Regions from separate parts of the Geodermatophilus sp. SYSU D00710 genome, predicted to be linked through region 3. Evidence: predicted binding sites of a transcription regulator. Region 3 holds the regulator's gene; each other region holds the start of a gene.
What was found. Region 3 encodes LexA, which represses DNA repair genes until DNA is damaged. Its sites were predicted from a motif close to TCGAACANNTGTTCGA; they were not measured.

Region 1: a site for LexA is predicted at 1,586-1,601, ahead of ACI78U_RS14805 (DUF6504 family protein). Genes of this name have one in related genera too.
Region 2: a site for LexA is predicted at 1,670-1,685, ahead of ACI78U_RS19145 (replicative DNA helicase). Genes of this name have one in related genera too.
Region 4: a site for LexA is predicted at 2,331-2,346, ahead of ACI78U_RS07795 (DUF222 domain-containing protein). Genes of this name have one in related genera too.

What each region holds. Positions count from the first base shown of each region.
Region 1 is NZ_JBJGYX010000030.1:31,975-36,178, forward strand. It holds gene ACI78U_RS14795 (DNA polymerase III subunit alpha) at 1-691, opposite strand, end outside; gene ACI78U_RS14800 (SAV_6107 family HEPN domain-containing protein) at 688-1,179, opposite strand; gene ACI78U_RS14805 (DUF6504 family protein) at 1,179-1,505, opposite strand; gene ACI78U_RS14810 (YbaK/EbsC family protein) at 1,722-2,258, shown strand; gene ACI78U_RS14815 (GNAT family N-acetyltransferase) at 2,272-2,853, shown strand; gene ACI78U_RS14820 (phytoene desaturase family protein) at 2,856-4,204, shown strand, end outside.
Region 2 is NZ_JBJGYX010000051.1:4,444-8,647, reverse strand. It holds gene ACI78U_RS19160 (hypothetical protein) at 16-294, opposite strand; gene ACI78U_RS19155 (hypothetical protein) at 287-796, opposite strand; gene ACI78U_RS19150 (MarR family winged helix-turn-helix transcriptional regulator) at 869-1,324, shown strand; gene ACI78U_RS19145 (replicative DNA helicase) at 1,788-4,204, shown strand, end outside.
Region 3 is NZ_JBJGYX010000028.1:13,261-17,464, forward strand. It holds gene hflX (GTPase HflX) at 1-223, shown strand, start outside; gene ACI78U_RS14135 (phosphatase PAP2 family protein) at 336-1,079, shown strand; gene ACI78U_RS14140 (hypothetical protein) at 1,051-2,136, shown strand; gene lexA (transcriptional repressor LexA) at 2,213-3,001, opposite strand; gene ACI78U_RS14150 (LysM peptidoglycan-binding domain-containing protein) at 3,275-3,937, shown strand; gene ACI78U_RS14155 (hypothetical protein) at 4,050-4,204, shown strand, end outside.
Region 4 is NZ_JBJGYX010000012.1:25,744-29,947, forward strand. It holds gene ACI78U_RS07785 (alpha/beta hydrolase) at 1-750, shown strand, start outside; gene ACI78U_RS07790 (diacylglycerol/lipid kinase family protein) at 747-2,081, shown strand; gene ACI78U_RS07795 (DUF222 domain-containing protein) at 2,351-4,204, shown strand, end outside.

The DNA of each region.
Region 1 (4,204 bases), on a different contig from region 3:
CGGCGAAGCGCATCAGCCGCTGCGCGCGGAGGCGGTCGCCCCGGCCGCGGTGGTGCACCAGCTCGACCACCAGCGACCCGGGGCCGAACACCGACCGCCACGCGGCGAGCCGGGCTGAGGCGACGTCGGCCCGGCCGGCGGCCAGCGCGCGGCCCACCGGTGAATCCGGCCCGAGCACCGCGACCAGCCCGGGCGCGTGCTCGGCGGCCAGCGCCAGCGAGCTCACCGGCTCGCCGCGGGTGCCGCGCAGGTGGGTGGCGCTGGTCAGCCGGCACAGCGAGCGCCAGCCGGCGCCGTCGCGGGCGAGGAAGGTGACCCGCGGCAGCCGCGGGTCGACGCTCGCGCCGCCCCGCACCGGGCTGCGCCGCGCGGGAGTCTTCTGGGGACTCCGCCCGCCCGCCCGCCGCAGCGACAGCTCGTCCTCCCCCAGCACGTGCGCCCGGGCCGGGGGCACGGTGGTGCTCACCGCGGGGGCGACCGCCAGGTCCACCCCGAACACCGGCCGCACCCCCGCCGACCGGCAGGCCAGCGCGAACTTGACCGCGCCGTAGAGACCGTCGCGGTCGGTCAGGGCGAGGGCACCCATGCCGTGCTCGGCGGCGCGGGCCACCAGGTCGGCCGGGTGGTTGGCCCCGTACCGCAGGGAGTAGCCGGAGGCGACGTGCAGGTGGACGAAGGGGTCGCCGCTCACCGCCCGCGCGCGGGACGGTGGGCGGTGCCGCCGACCACGCGGGGCCGGGGCGCGGGCGCGGGCGTGCTGGCCAGCAGCTCCTCGGTCACGGCGAGGAAGGTGCCGGCGTCGCGGACCAGGTCGTCGGCCTCCCGCTCGGTGACCGCGCGGGACAGCCCGGCCTCGGCCGCGGCGCGCTTGGCCGCGCCGGCGGCGAAGAAGGTGGCCCACTCCCCCAGCTCCGGGGCGACCTGCTCGAGCAACACCCAGGCGCTGCGCGGCCGGCGGCGGCCGCTCTCGGGCCGGGTGCGGGCGGCCAGCACCGCCGCGGCCGCGCGCAGCGCCGCCAGGTGCGCGGTGGCGTAGCGCCGGCACGCGTCGGGGGCGTGGCGGGCCTCGGCCAGCGCCCGGGTGGCCTGGTCGAGCAGCTGGGCCGCGGCCGCGGGGAGCGGCGGCGGCAGGGGCAGCTGGTCGGCCGGGTCGTGGGTCATGGCGTACGCGGCGCCCATCAGTCGTGCACCCGCACGAGCGACCAGCGGTTGTCCGCCGCGTCCCAGCACAGGTCGTAGACCCCGGCGAAGCTCATCCGCGAGCGCCCGGCTCGCACCGCCTCGACCCGGAAGACCTCGCGCGGGGCGACCAGGTCGGCCGAGGCGCCGCCGGGGACGTCGGCCGGCCGCTGCCACCACGGCGTGGTCTCGACCCACGAGTCGAGCAGCTCGCCGACGACGTAGCGCCACTGCCCGCGCCAGAACTGCGCCGGCCCGAGCGGGCCGCGCTCGACCTGCACCTCCTCGCCGACCCGCTCGCCGACGTCACCCAGCACCCGGCTCATGACCGACTCCCCACCCCGTGCCGCCTGACGGCCTGCCTCCCGCCCGGGCGGGGAAGGTCCCGGGAGCGGTGCTCGGCCCTTCGAACGTCTGTTCGAACGAGTCGAGTAGACCCGACCCCGCCGGTCACGTCAAGCCGGACACACCCGCCCGGGGACTCCCCGTCCCGCGCGGCGGACGGTACGGCGGGGGTACGACAGCGGTGGCAGGATCGGCGCATGAGCCGACCCGACCACCCCCGGGTGGCCGCCATCGCCGAGCTGCTCGCCGCGGCCGGCGTGCGGGGGGAGGTCAGGGGCATCCCGTCCGGCGCGCGTACGGCCGCCGAGGCCGCGGCCGGGCTCGGCGTCCCGGTCGGCGCCATCGCCAACAGCCTCGTCTTCGACGCCGGCGGGCAGCCGCTGCTGGTGCTCACCAGCGGCGCGCACCGGGTCGACACCGGCCGGGTGGCCGCGCTGCTGGGCGTCCCGGGCGTGCGGCGCGCCCCGGCCGACTTCGTCCGCGAGCACACCGGCCAGCCCATCGGCGGGGTCGCCCCGGTCGGCCACCCCGCGCCCATCGGCACCCTGGTCGACGTCGAGCTGGCCCGGTACGAGCAGGTCTGGGCCGCCGCCGGCCACCCGTCGGCCGTCTTCCCCACCACCTACGACGAGCTGCTGCGGCTGACCGAGGGCATCCCCGCCGAGGTGGGTGACGGCCCGCCGGGCACGGTCCCCGGAGCCGCCGTCCCCGACCCCGCCACCGCGGGTCAGTGAGCGAGGAGAGACCGTGACCGGCACGACGCCCGCGGCGCGGGTGACCGAGCTGCCCCCCGGCTGGCTGCGCGACCACATGCACGAGGCGCTGGCCATCTACGGCGCGGCCATGGGCTACGACGCCTCGGTGGTGGCCGGCCGCTACGGCTACGCGATCCAGCACACCGAGCGCCCCGGCTTCCGCGCCGTGGGCGCCTTCGCCCCCGGCCCGGACGGCGAGCGGCTGACCGGGTTCGGCTACGGCTACCTCGTCGCCCCCGGCCAGTGGTGGCACGACCAGGTGCGCGCGGCGCTGGACCGGCGCACCGCCAAGCGGTGGCTGCCCGGCGCCTTCGAGGTGTGCGAGCTGCACGTGCACCCCGACGCGCAGAGCCGCGGCCTGGGCCGGCGGCTGCTGCACGCGCTGGTCGAGGGCGTCGACGCCCCGGTCGCGCTGCTGTCCACGCCCGACGCCGACACGAAGGCCTTCCGGCTGTACCACGCCGACGGCTTCGTCGACCTCGCCCGCGGTCACCACTTCCCCGGCGACACCCGGCCCTTCGCCATCCTCGGCGCCCAGCTGCCCCTGCGGCCGGTCCCGGGCAGCGGCACCTGAGCGTGCCCGCCGACTCCACCGCCGACGCCGTCGTCGTCGGCGCCGGCCACAACGGCCTGGTCGCGGCCTGCTACCTGGCCCGTGCGGGGCTGACCGTCGAGGTGGTCGAGCGCGACGAGGTCCTCGGCGGGGCGGTGTCCACCGTCGAGCGCTGGCCCGGCGTCCGCGTCGACCGCGGCTCGAGCGCGCACGTGATCGTCCGGCACAGCGGCGTCGTCGAGGAGCTCGACCTGGCCGCCCACGGGCTGCGCTACCTCGACTGCGACCCGTGGGGCTTCGCGCCCGCCCCGGTCCCCGGCGACCCCGGTCCCGACGGCCGCCCGCTGGTCTTCTCCGTCGACCTCGACGCCACCTGCGCCTCGATCGCCGCTGCCTGCGGCGAGGCCGACGCGGCCGCCTACCGCCGGTTCGTCGGCGTCTGGGGGCCGCGCAGCCGCGCCGTCGTCGACTCCTTCGGCCGCCGGCCCACCCCGCTGGGCCTGGCCCGTGCGTTCTGGCCGCTGGGCGCCCCCACCGGCGACGCCCCGCGCACCCCCGGCGGCGACCTCGCCGTCGACTTCCTCGGCTCCGGCGACGCGCTGCTCGACCGCTGGTTCACCAGCGAGCGGCTCAAGGCCGCGCTGGCCTGGTTCGGCGCGCAGTCCGGGCCGCCGATGTCCGAGCCGGGCACCGCGGCGATGGTCGCGTGGGTGGCGCTGCTGCACGACACCCCGCCGGGCCACCCGGTCGGCGGCTCCGGCGGGCTCACCGAGGCGCTGCGCCGCCGGCTCGAGTCCGACGGCGGGCGGGTCGTCCTCGGCGACGGCGCCGCGCGGCTGCTCGTCGACGCCGGCCGGGTCACCGGCGTCGAGACCGTCTCGGGACGGCGGGTCGCGGCCCCGGTCGTCGTCGCCGCCTGCCACGTCCTGGCCACCCGCGACCTCGCCGGCGAGCACGCCCCACCCGCGCTGGCCGGCGCCGCCCCGCCGGTGGGCAACGGCTTCGGGCTGGTGCTGCGCTGCCTCACCGACGCGCTGCCGGTCTACCCCGGCGTCGACCCCGCGGTGTCGGCGCAGGGCCTGCAGCTGCTGTGCACCGACCGGGGGCAGCTGGCCGCCGCACACGGCGACTGGCTGGCCGGCCGGCTGCCGCGCGAGCCGGTGCCGCTGGCGATGTCCTTCTCCGCGAGCGACGACACCCTCGCCCCGCCCGGGCGGCACGTGGTCACCGTGTGGGGGCAGTGGTACCCCTACGACCTCGCCGACGGCGGCGACTGGGACGCCCTCGCCGACGCCGAGGCACAGCGGCTGGTGGCGGCCGTCGACCGGTTCGCGCCCGGCTTCGCCGCCTCGGTGCAGCAGGTCCACGTCCA
Region 2 (4,204 bases), on a different contig from region 3:
CCGTCTCCGGCCCCGTCAGCTCCCCGGTGCGGTGTCGGGGTCGGCGCGGCCGGCCGCGTGCAGCACCAGCAGTCCGCCGACGGCGGGCACGAGGCCCCGCAGGCGCACGGCACGGGGCAGCGGGAGCTGCCAGGCGAGGACCGCGGTGACCAGGTAGGCGGTGCCGTGCAGCGGCCCGACGGCCGAGGCCAGCGGCGCCCAGTGCACGGTCACCAGGTTGACCAGCAGCACGGTGAGGGTGACCAGCTCGGCCGCGGTGGCCAGCGCCAGCCAGCGGGCCGGTGACTCAGACACCGGTCGTCGAGCCCGGCCGGACGACCATGAGCACCACGACGACCACCCAGACCAGGTTGAACGTCCCCGAGGCCATCGCCAGCCGCCGCACGCGGGCCGTGCTGCCGGTGAGGGTGCCGGTGACGGTCCCGACGCCCGGGCCTCCCTCGCCACCGTCCGTCCCCTCCCCCGCGGCCGCGAGGACCTCCTGCTGGCCCGGCAGGACGACGCTGACCAGCACGCCCGCCGCGAGCAACGTCAGGGCCATCGAGACCAGCACCCACGCGTCGGCGAGCACCCCCAGCGAGCTCGCCGTCGCGATCCCGAACACCGGCACGGCCAGCGACAGGACGGCGTAGACGCGGGTGACCCGGTGCAGCAGGCGCAGCGCGGGCACCGCGGCCGGGTCGCGCCCCTCCAGCGCCTGCCGGGCGTAGCGGGGGAACAGGCTCACCGCGATCGTCACCGCGCCGACGAAGACGACGGCCACGACGACGTGGACGCTGAGCAGCACTGCAGCCACGGGACCTCCTCGGGTCGGTGCCACCCACGGTATCAGCCAGACTGAAACAGCTTGGCCTGCGATCATGCGGACGTGACGGCAGCCGAGGGGACGGGAGGCCCGCCACCGACCAGCACCGCGATGGCCCTGGTGGTGACCGGTCGGGCCATGGAGGACCTGCTCACCGCCCGGCTCGCGCCGCTGGGGCTCTCGCTGCGGCTGCTGGGCGCGCTCGGCCACCTGGCCCGCGACGAGGGGCTGTCCTACTCCGACCTGGCCCGCCGAGCGCGGGTCACCACGCAGAGCATGCACGCGACCGTCGGCCGGCTCGTCGAGCTCGGCGCGGTGGAGTCCGCCGGCCCGGGCCGCGGCCGGCGGGCGGGGCTGCGGGTCACCGGTCAGGGGCGTCGGCTGCTGGCCGACGGGCTGGCCGTGGTGGAGGCGGTGGACCAGGAGCTCGCCGCGGCTCTCGCCGACAGCGGCGGCGCGCTGGACTGGCCGGCGCTGCTCGCCGCCCTCGGGCTGGCCGGACGGCGGCCGGCGGGATGACGACGTGCGGTCCTGTCGACACGCCGCCCCTTCCGTCACGGCCGGTGCTGTGACGGCTGCGCCGGGCGGGACGACACGACACGCCCGGGCGTCCGGCACGCCGGTCTTTCTCGTGTCCACAGCCGGTGGGTGGTCACCGCGCAGGTGACGCGCGCAGGACCACGGCATGTCCGGCCGGTGTCCCGCCCGTCTCCACATGTCGACTCGGGCTGTCCACCGACTTGTCCACAAGTTGTGCAGAACGCGGTGCACATGGGGTGTTGGACGGGTCCGCCGTCGCTTCCTACCGTCCTCTGCGGCACCGGGAACTGCGAGAACTGTCGGTGGCTCCCGGTAGCACAGGGCTCGAACGCGCGTTCGAGTGCGGGCATCGCGCGTCCTGGTGCTTCCCCCACCGGGCCCCGGTCGGTCGGCCGGGGCTTGCCGCGCGTGCCCACGAGCAGAGGGAGGTACCCAGGTGGCGGTGGCCGACGAGTTCAGCCGGCCGCAGGCGACGGCGCCGGAGTACGACCGGCAGCCCCCGCAGGACGTCGCGGCCGAGCAGTCCGTCCTCGGCGGCATGCTCATGAGCAAGGACGCGATCGCCGACGTCGTCGAGGTGCTGCACGGCAACGACTTCTACCGGCCGGCGCACCAGGTGATCTTCGACTGCATCCTCGACCTGTACGGGCGGGGCGAGCCGGCCGACGCCATCACCGTCGCCGCGGAGCTCAACCGCACCGACCAGCTGTCGAAGATGGGCGGCGCGGTCTACCTGCACACGCTCATCGCCTCCACGCCGACCGCGGCCAACGCGGGCTACTACGCCGCCATCGTGGCCGAGCAGGCGGTGCTGCGGCGGCTCGTCGAGGCCGGCACCCGGGTGGTGCAGCTGGGCTACGGCGCGGCCGGCGGGCGCGGCGACGTCGACGACATCGTCGACCGCGCCCAGCAGGAGATCTACGACGTCACCGAGAAGCGCATGAGCGAGGACTACTCGCGCCTCGAGGACATCCTGCAGCCGACGATGGACGAGCTCGACGCCATCGCCTCCCGCGGCGGCACCGCCCGTGGAGTCCCCACCGGCATCCGTGACCTGGACGAACTGACGAACGGTCTCCAGGCGGGCCAGATGGTCGTCATCGCCGCCCGTCCGGGTGTGGGCAAGGCGCTGGCCCTGGACACCCCCATCGCCACCCCCACCGGCTGGACCACGATGGGTGAGGTCTGCGTCGGCGACCGGGTGCTGGGCGCCGACGGCCGGCCGACGGCGGTCGTGGCCGCCACCGACGTCATGACCGGCCGGCCCTGCTACGAGGTGCACTTCTCCGACGGGTCGGTGGTCGTCGCCGACGCTCAGCACCAGTGGGTCACCACCGACCGCGCCGCCCGGCGGCTCGGCGAGCGCGGCGAGGCCCGGGTCCGCACGACGGAGGAGCTCGCGCGCACTCTTCGCTGCGCCACGGCCGACCGGCGCCTCAACCACGCCGTGGCGAACGCCGCCCCGCTGGACCTCCCCGCCGCCGACCTGCCGCTCCCCCCGTACGCGCTCGGCGTCTGGCTGGGCGACGGCACCTCCGCCGCCGCCCAGTACACGAGCGCGGACCCGGAGATCGCCGCCTACATCGAGGCAGAGGGCCTGGTCGTCACGCCGACGGGGGTCGACCGGCGCTACTCGCTGCGCCTGCCCGCCCGTCCCGCGCCGGCCGAGCGGCCGTGCCCGATGTGCGGCGAGCCGCTCGTGCCGAGGACCTCGCAGGTGCAGACGTGCGGCGAGGCCTGCGGCGGCGCCCTGTGGGCCAGCGGCGGGGTGGGACGTCAGGCCACCTGCCCCGACTGCGGTGGCCCGTCGAGCGGGATGGCGCAGTGCCAGCCCTGCCGGGACGACCACGGCACCGTGAAGGGCCTCCTGCGCGGCCTGGGCGTGCTCGGCGGCAAACACATCCCGGCGGCCTACCTCCGCGCGTCGGTGGCGCAGCGGCGCGCGCTGCTCGCGGGCCTGCTGGACACCGACGGCACCGTCACGCCGAGCGGTGCGGTGCAGTTCGCCGTCACCGACCGACGGCTCGCCGAGGACGCCCGCGAGCTGATCGCCGGTCTCGGGCACCGGGTGAAGCTGAGCACCAAGCGGGTGCGCGGTCGCACCGAGGCGTCGTCCACCTGCTACACGCTGACCTTCAGCACCGACGAGGAGGTGTTCCGCCTCGAGCGCAAGAAGCTGCTGCACAAGGAGCGCGGTGCGCGCACCTACACCGCCCGCGGCGTCCGTTTCGTCACCGACGTGCGGCCGGTGGCCAGCGTGCCGGTGCGGTGCATCCAGGTCGACGCCGCCGACTCGCTCTTCCTCGCCGGACGCAGCTTCGTCCCGACGCACAACTCGACCCTCGGGCTCGACATCGCCCGGTCGGCGGCGGTCAAGCACCACTTGGCCACCTGCATCTTCTCGCTCGAGATGAGCAAGCACGAGATCACCATGCGTCTGCTCTCGGCCGAGGCGAAGGTGCCGCTGCACCACATGCGCGCCGGCACGCTGTCCGACGAGGACTGGTCGAAGCTGGCCCGCCGCATGGGCGAGGTGGCCGACGCGCCGCTCTACATCGACGACTCGCCGAACATGACGATGATGGAGATCCGGGCCAAGGCGCGGCGCCTCAAGCAGCGCAACGACCTCAAGCTCGTGGTCATCGACTACCTCCAGCTCATGACGTCGGGAAAGCGCGTCGAGAGCCGTCAGCAGGAGGTGTCGGAGTTCTCCCGTGCCCTCAAGCTCTTGGCGAAGGAGCTCGAGGTCCCGGTCATCGCGATGTCGCAGCTCAACCGCGGTTCCGAGCAGCGCCAGGACAAGAAGCCGATGCTCTCCGACCTCCGCGAGTCGGGGTGCCTGCCGGCGGAGACCCGCAT
Region 3 (4,204 bases):
GGGCATCGAGCGGCTCCGCGAGGTCGTCGCCGCCCGGCTGCCGCACCCGGACGTCGAGGTCGAGGTGCTCGTGCCCTACGACCGCGGCGACCTGGTGGCCCGCGTCCACCGCGACGGCGAGGTCTTGAGCGAGCAGCACGAGGCGGATGGCACCCGGCTGAGCGCGCGGGTCGACGGCGGCCTGGCCGCGGCGCTGGAGCGGTTCGCCGTCCCGGTCGGCTGACCGGCCGCGGCGCTCGCCCGCCCGGGTGACCGGCTGCCCGCCGGCCACCCGGGCGGCTCGCCGTCCCCCGCGGCGAGGTCACGGCCGGGTCACGGCCCGGTACCGTGGCCGCGTGACCAGCGGCGTGGTGCGTCGGGGGAGGGGAGCGCCGGCCGACGGCGACCCGTCGGCCCCCGTCCCCGCCGTCGTGACCCCCGGACGGCCGCCGTGGTGGCTGATGATCCTGTCGCTCGTGGTGACCGTGGGCGTCACCGTCGACCTGCTCAGCCGGGGTGTCCTCGAGCGGCTCGACCTCGAGGTCTCCGAGATCGTCAGCCAGTGGGGGCTGCGCGACTCCCCGGTCTACTGGCCGGTCTGGGCGGTGACCCAGATCGGCGGACGGGGCACGATCCTCGTCGTCCTGGCCGGCCTGGTCGGCTGGCTGTGCATCCGCCGGCGGACGCTGCTGCCCCTGGTGCGGGTGCTCGTCGCCCTCGCCCTGCTGACCGTCGTGGTCTACGCGTTCAAGTTCGGCACCGGTCGCACGGCGCCCGCCTATCCCGGCTCGTTCTTCCACCGCGACGGCGCCAGCTACCCCTCGGGGCACGTGGCCAACGCCGTGCTCATGTGGGGCGTGGCCCGCTGGCAGGCCGTCGAGTACCGGCTCGCGCCGCCGGTGCAGCGGACGCTGTGGTGGCTCAGCGTCGTCGGGCCGGTGGCCACCGGGATCGCCATGGTCTCGCTGGACTTCCACTGGGTCACCGACGCGGTCGTCGGGGCCGCGGTCGGGATCCTGCTGCTGGGCGTGGTGCACGCACTCGACGCAGTCGTGCTGTCACGCTGGGCGAGTGCCCGCGTCGGCCGTCCTCCCGCGTAGCGCGCGGGCGTCCGCCCCGCGCGCACCGGCCGCCGTCCTCGGGCTCGCGCTGGGGCTCGCCCCGGTCCTGCTGCCGGCGGCCTCCGCGGCCGCCGAGGAGGCCGCGCCCGCACCGCGCTGCCAGGTGACCGACCCACGGCTCGCTGAGCTCTCCGGGCTCGTCGACGTCGGCGACCGGATGCTGGCCGTCGCCGACGGCGGTGAGCGGGTGACCGTCGCGGTGCTCGACCAGACCTGCCGGGTCGTCGACGAGACCGTCGCGCCGCTGGACCCCTACGACCCCGAGGACCTCGGCGTCGGACCCGACGGCACCGTGTGGCTGGCCGACACCGGGGACAACAACGCCACCCGGGGGACCGTCGCCCTCATCGCGCTGCGGCCCGACGGCGCCACGGCGCTGTACCGGCTCACCTATCCCGACGGCCCGCACGACGCCGAGGCACTGCTGGTCGCGCCCGACGGCACGCCGTACCTGGTCACCAAGGAGGTGCTCGGGGCGAGTCACGTCTACCGGCCGGCGGCGCCGCTGGTCGACGGCGGCACGGTCGCGCTGGCCGACGTGGGCACCGTGGCCTTCACGCTCACCGGGACGCCGGGCGGCCCGGTGGGGCGTGCCGGCCAGTTGCTGGTGACCGGGGGCGCCGTCGCCCGCGACGGCAGCCGGATCGCGCTGCGGACCTACACCGACGCCTACGTCTGGCCGCTCGCCGGGTCCGACGTCCCGGCCGCGCTGGCGGGCGAGCCGGCGCGCATCGCGCTGCCCGAGGCACCGCAGGGGGAGGCGGTGTCGTTCACCGCCGACGGCGCCGCGCTGCTCGTCGCCGGGGAGGGACCGCCCGGCGACGTCACGGTCGTGCCGATCCCGGCCGGGGCCGCCGCGTCGTCGTCACCGGCGGGGACCTCGACGGCGACCTCGACGGCGACCGCGCCCGCCGACGGCGGCACGGACGTCCCCCCGATCACCGCCGCGCTGGTGGCGGCCGCCGTCGCCACGGTGGCGGTGTGGATCGGCGGCCGCCTGCGCCGGCGGCGGGCGGCCGCGCCACCCACCGGCTGAGCCCGCGGCCACGCGGGCCCGGCTCCCGCCGACCGGCGCGGCGGGAGCCGGGCCCGCCTGGGGTCGGGCGGTGGGGTCAGACGCGGCGCAGGACGGACACCACGCGGCCGAGGACGGTGGCCTCGTCACCCGGGATGGGCTCGTAGGCCGGGTTGTGCGGCAGCAGCCACACGTGCCCGTCGCGCCGCTTGTAGGTCTTGACCGTGGCCTCGCCGTCGAGCATGGCGGCGACGATCTCGCCGTTCTCGGCGGTGGGCTGCTGGCGCACGACCACCCAGTCGCCGTCGCAGATCGCCGCGTCGACCATCGAGTCACCGGCGACGCGGAGCATGAAGAGGGTGCCCTCGCCGACCAGCTCGCGCGGCAGCGGGAAGACGTCCTCGACGGCCTGCTCGGCCAGCACCGGGCCGCCGGCGGCGATCCGGCCGACCAGCGGCACGTAGGTGGGCGCGGTGCCGCCGTCGGCGGCGGCCGGCGCGGCCGGTGCGCCCTCGGTGGCCGTGTCCCCGGGCAGCCGCACGTCGAGCGCGCGCGGGCGGTTGGGGTCGCGCCGCAGCCAGCCCTTCTTCTGCAGCACCGAGAGCTGGTGGGCCACCGACGACGCCGAGGACAGGCCCACCGCCTCGCCGATCTCCCGGACCGAGGGCGGGTAACCGCGGCGGTCGATCGAGTCGCGGATGACCTCGAGGACCCGGCGCTGCCGCTGGGTCAGCCCGTCGCCGGCGTCGCCCCGGTCGGGGAACGACCGCACCGCGGCGGTCTGCCCCCCGGCGCCGTCGGCAGCGGTGTCCGTCCCCCGCCGGCCTCCTCGCCGGGTGGCCGTACCCCCGCGCGTGCCCTGGCCGGTGCCGCTCGTGCCCGCCACGTCTCCTCCTCGCCGGCCGTGTCGCCACGGCCCTCGTGTCCCGCCCGCCGCCCGGAGGACCCGGCCCCCGGACGCCGGGAGGTGCCGGCGTCCGGGGGAACGGGCGGACGGCTGCTGATCGGACCGTAGCGCCTCGGGCCCGGTACTTCAAACGTGTGTTCGAAACCCGTCGGAGGTGTCGGGTCGACCCCGTCGGCCCCATGCGGTAGACATCGCACAGACGTTCGATCGAACGCGTGTTCGACGGCGGTGGGGCGACGAGGAGGAGTGGTCATGGGCAGCGTGCACCAGGCGGTTCTGGAGTTCGACGCGGCGGTCCGGGTCCCCTGGCGGCCGCTGCTGGCGGAGGGGGCCGTGCGCGGGACCGCGGCCCCGCGCCGGCAGGCACCTCCCCCGGCCCCGCGTCGCCCGGCCCAGGGCGCTCCGGCGTCGCCGCGGGCGGCCCTGCCGGGCTCGGGTCCGCGGATCACCGGGCACCTGCGGCCGGTGCCCGACCGCCCGGCCGCGGCGCCCGTCCGTGCCACCGGTCCCGCCGCGGGGCCGGCCGCCGAGGCGCCCCGCACCCGCCGGGCACCGGCGCGGCCGGGGGGCCGGCCGGTGCGCTGCGAGCCGGCCCGGGCCGGCCGCGGTCCGGCGGCGCCGGCCCCCGGCCCCGTGCGGCTGACCCACCGCGGGCGCCGCCTGGTGGCCGTGCTGGTCCTCGCCGCGGGCGTCGGCGGCGCGGTCCTGGGGCGGGAGGTGCTCGCCCCCGAGCAGGGCCTGCGGCTCGCCGGGGAGAGCAGCGTCGTCGTGCAGCCGGGTGACACCGTGTGGTCGATCGCCGGCGAGGTCGCCGGCCCGGAGCAGGACGTGCGCGTCGTCGTCGACGCGATCGAGGAGCTCAACGACCTCGAGGACTCGGCGGTGGTCGCCGGTCAGGTGCTGCGCCTGCCGTGACCGGGACGGGGGCACTCCCCGGACAAGTGACGAGACCGCCCGGCCCGGTTCGTCAACCATCGGTGTCCGGTCGCTCACGCATCCGGCTCGGACGAACACATACGGTGAGGACGTGTCAGCAGCCGTGAACAGCAGGGCAGCGGTGTCGTTCGGGTCGCCGCAGGACGTCGAGGTGCTCGTGGACGGCGCCTGGGTCGTGGGCGCGATGCTCGGCTGGCGGCACGACGACACCGGCGCGTGCGAGGTCTGGGTGCGACTGCGTACCGA
Region 4 (4,204 bases), on a different contig from region 3:
GGCGCGGTGGACTCGCTCGAGTACCTGGCCGGCGGGGACACCGCCGCGGTGGCGATCCAGTACTCCTACCTGCCGTCGGTCCTGTCCTACCTGGTCGACAGCGACCGCGCCCGCGAGGCCGGCCGGGAGCTCTTCGACGCGGTGTACGAGCGGTGGTCGCGGCTGCCGCTGGAGGCCAGGCCGCGCCTGGTCGTGGCCGGCGAGAGCCTGGGGTCCTACGGCGCCGAGACGGCGTTCAGCGGTGAGTACGACCTGCGCAACCGGACCGGCGGGGCGGTCTTCGCCGGCCCGCCGGAGTTCAACCTCCTCTACCGGGAGTTCGTCGACGATCGGGACGAGGACTCCCCCGAGATCGAGCCGGAGTACCGGGACGGCCGCACGGTCCGCTTCACCGACGACCCCGCCGAGGAGGTCGCGCCCACCGGCGAGCCGTGGGACGGCTCCCGAGTGCTCTACCTGCTGCACCCGTCCGACCCCGTCGTGTGGTGGACCCCCGAGCTGCTCTACGCCCGCCCGAGCTGGCTGGAGGAACACCGCGGCGACGACGTCGTCGACGCGGTGCGGTGGATCCCGTTCGTGACGTTCTGGCAGGTGACGGCCGACCTCCCGGGCGCCGGCAACGTGCCCGACGGGCACGGGCACGTCTACCGGACCCAGTACGTCGACGCGTGGGCGCGCGTGCTGCAGCCCCCGGGGTGGACCGCCGAGCGGGCCGAGCAGCTGCGCGAGCTCGTGGCGGCCGACCGGTGAGGCACCCGCCGCGCCGGCACTGGCGCCGTACCGCCGCCGTCACGTCGCTCGCCGCGGCGGTGTGGGTGCTGCTGCTGCTCGTCCAGGCGGCAGTGGACGACTTCCCCCGGGGGGTGCTCCTGCTCGGCTGCGGCGCGCTGGTCGCCGCGGGCGCGTGGGAGGGGGTGCTCCGCCGCGGCTGGGGGCGGGTCGCCGGCCTCGCCGTCGCCGGCGCCGCCCTGGCCGGCGGCGCCCTGCTGCTGGCCGACGAGGGCTACCGGAGCACCCTGCTGCTGCTCGCGCTCGGCACCGTCGTCTGGCACGGGGCGGCCCGCTCGGCCTTCCGGCCCGCCGTCGCCCTGCCGCCCGCCGAGCGCCCGCGGCAGCCGGTCGTCGTGGTCAACCCCCGGTCGGGGGACGGCCGGGCGGCGCGGACCGGCCTGGCCGACGCCGCGCGGGAACGGGGCATCACGGTGCTCGAGCTGGGGCCGGGTGAGGACCTCACGGCCCTGGTCCGGAGCGCGGTCGACGCGGGTGCCGACGCCGTGGGCATGGCCGGCGGTGACGGTTCGCAGGCGGTGGTGGCCGCGCTCGCCGCCGATGCCGGCCTGCCCTACGCGTGCATCCCGGCGGGGACGCGCAACCACTTCGCCGTCGACCTCGGCGTGGACCGGTCCGACGTCGTGGGCGCGCTCGACGCCCTCGTCGACGGGGACGAGCGGGTGGTCGACCTCGCCGAGGTCAACGGCCGGGTCTTCGTCAACAACGTCTCGCTGGGGGTCTACGCGGAGGCGGTGCAGAGCCACGGCTACCGGGCGGCGAAGGTGCGGACCCTGCTCGGCACCATGCCCCGCTCGCTGGGCGTGGACGGCGGGTCGGCGGACCTGACCTGGCCCACCCCCGGCGGCCGCACCATGCGCGGCGCGGCGGTCATCCTGGTCGGCAACAACCAGTACCGGCTCGGCGGCGCCGCCGGCGCGGGCACCCGGCCGGCGGTCGACCAGGGCGTCCTCGGGGTGACGGTGGTCGACCCGCCCGTCCGCCGGCCGGGGCCGCGGCGGCGCCCCCTGCGGCAGTGGTCGACCCCCGAGTTCCGCGTCGAGGCGACGCTGCCGGTGCCGGTGGGCATCGACGGGGAGGCCGCCGTGCTCGAGCCGCCCCTGGTCTTCCGGTCGCGGCCGGCCGCCCTCCGGGTGCGCATCGCCGGCCACCACCCCGGCGCCTCCCCGTCGGCGATCGAGCCGGTGGGTGCGCTGCCGGCGCTCCGGGCCCTCGCCCGCATCGCCGCCGGGCGGGACCCCCGGCAGTTCCCGCCCCGGGTGCCGTCGGCGGCACGGCAACCGGCCCGCTGACGAGGCTCGTCCCGGGGGTCCGTCGTCCGCGGCGTCCCGGGTCGACGGGCACCTGCCGATCTGCCGCGGAGACGGATCTGCCTGGCTTCTGCCTCGAGCTCGTCCACGACCCGCGGCAGTCGCGGCGCCGTGCCCTCTCGTGAGCACGGCTCGGTCGGCAGCGTGGAGCCCCGTCCGGACCGAGCGCTGCTCGCTCCTCGTGCCGCTGACCTGGTCTTTCCCACCGGCTCGTATTGCGCCACCCCGTCTTCGAACGTATGATCGAATCCGTGGCAGGAGTCCTGGCGGTCGACGAGCCCCGGGTGGGATGGGCGTCGGGGCCACTGGGGGCGGTGCAGGCCGCCGACCGGGAGATCGCCCGGCAGACCGCGCTGCGGGCCCGGGCGGTGGCGGCGTTCGCCGCGACCCGGCCGTCGTCGGCCGATCGGCCGCCGGGCTCGCCGGGGGCGATGGCCGCCGACCGGTGGGCGGCGCGGGCCGAGGTGCTGCGGCCGGTGAGTGAGTGGGCCACCGACGAGCTGGCGGTGGCGCTGGCGGTGTCCACGCAGGCGGCGCAGGCGCTGCTGGAGCGGTCGCTGATCCTGGTGCACCGGCTACCGGGCACGCTGACCGCGCTGGAATCGGGGGCGCTGCACGTGGGGCACCTGGGCCCGCTGCTGGACAAGGTCGCGCCGATCGCCGACGACGCGCTGCGCGCCGCGATCGAGGCCGACCTGCTGGCCTGGGCGGCCGGGCGGCACACCACGCCGGCGCAGCTGGGCGACAAGGTCCGCCGCGAGGTGCTCAAGCGCACCGCCCGCACCGCGGCCGATGACCTGCTCCGCGCGGTGCGCCGGCGTGGGGTGTCGGCCGGTCCGGACCGGGTCGAGGGGATGAGCGTGGTGTCGGCGCTGCTGACCACCCCCGAGGCCGCCGCCCTGCTCGCCGCGCTGGGTGCCTGTGCCGACGCGCTGCCCGCCGACGGCCGCAGCCGGGGGCAGAAGATGGCCGACTGCCTGCTCGACCTGGTGCTCCGCCCCGGCGAGACGGGGCTGCCACCGGTGCAGGTCACCCTCACCGTGGTCGCCCCGGTCGGGGCGCTGCTGGGCGGGGACGCCGCCTGTGAGGTCGACGGGCAGGTGGTGCCCGCCGAGCTGGTCCGGGCGCTGCTGGCCGCCCTCACCGGTCACCGGGCCGCCGCCGCGGCCGACGCCACCACCAGTGACACCGACACCGGCGACACCGCGGCCGATGGCGAGGCGTCCGAGGGCGCCGAGGTGAGCGACCCGCAGCCGGCCTCCGGCGGGGACGACGTCCTGGGCTGGGAGGCCCGCGAGCAGGCCGAGCTGGAGGCCTGGTGGGCGCGGATGGAACGCCGCGTGCTGGCCGGCGAGTTCGATCCCGATCCCGACGACACGGTGCCCGACGCCGTCCCGCTCCGCTGGCTCGACCAGGACGGCCCACCGCCTGAGGAGTCACCGCCGGATCCACCGGCCGCGGAGCGGTCCTCCGCCCACCGCGGTGATCCCGGCGATGGCTGGTGGGCGCGCGCCGACCACGTCGTCGACCAGGCGAGCACCGCGCTGCTCGGGCTGCAGCGCGCCCTCGGCCACGCCCGCCGGACGGTGGCCACCGCGCAGCGCGCCGACGCCGCCGACGAGGCCACCTGGGCGGCGAGTCCCGCCGGCCGGATCACCGCCGCCGGTGATGTGCTCGCCCAGCTGGCCGCGGCCACCGACACCGCCCGCGCCGACCTCGCCGCGCTGCTGGGTGCCACCGGCGGGGGCGGGCTGACCGACCGGCCCCGGCTCGCGCTCACCGACGCGGCCGGCGGTGCGCTGCTGGCCCTCACCGACCTGCCCGCCCTGCACCGCGCCGCCCGCACCGGCACCGGCCTCGGCCCGCCCGCCGCCAGCCCCGGCTACCGGCCCGGCGCGGCGCTGGACCGGCACGTCCGGGCCCGCGACCGCCGCTGCCGCTTCCCCGGCTGCCGCCGGCGCGTGCCCCGCGGCGGCGAGCTCGACCACAGCGTTCCCTGGCCGGCCGGACCCACCACCGCGGCCAACCTCACCGGCTACTGCACCGGCCATCACCGCGGCAAGCACCAGGCCCCCGGCTGGCGACACGTCCTCGCCCCCGACGGC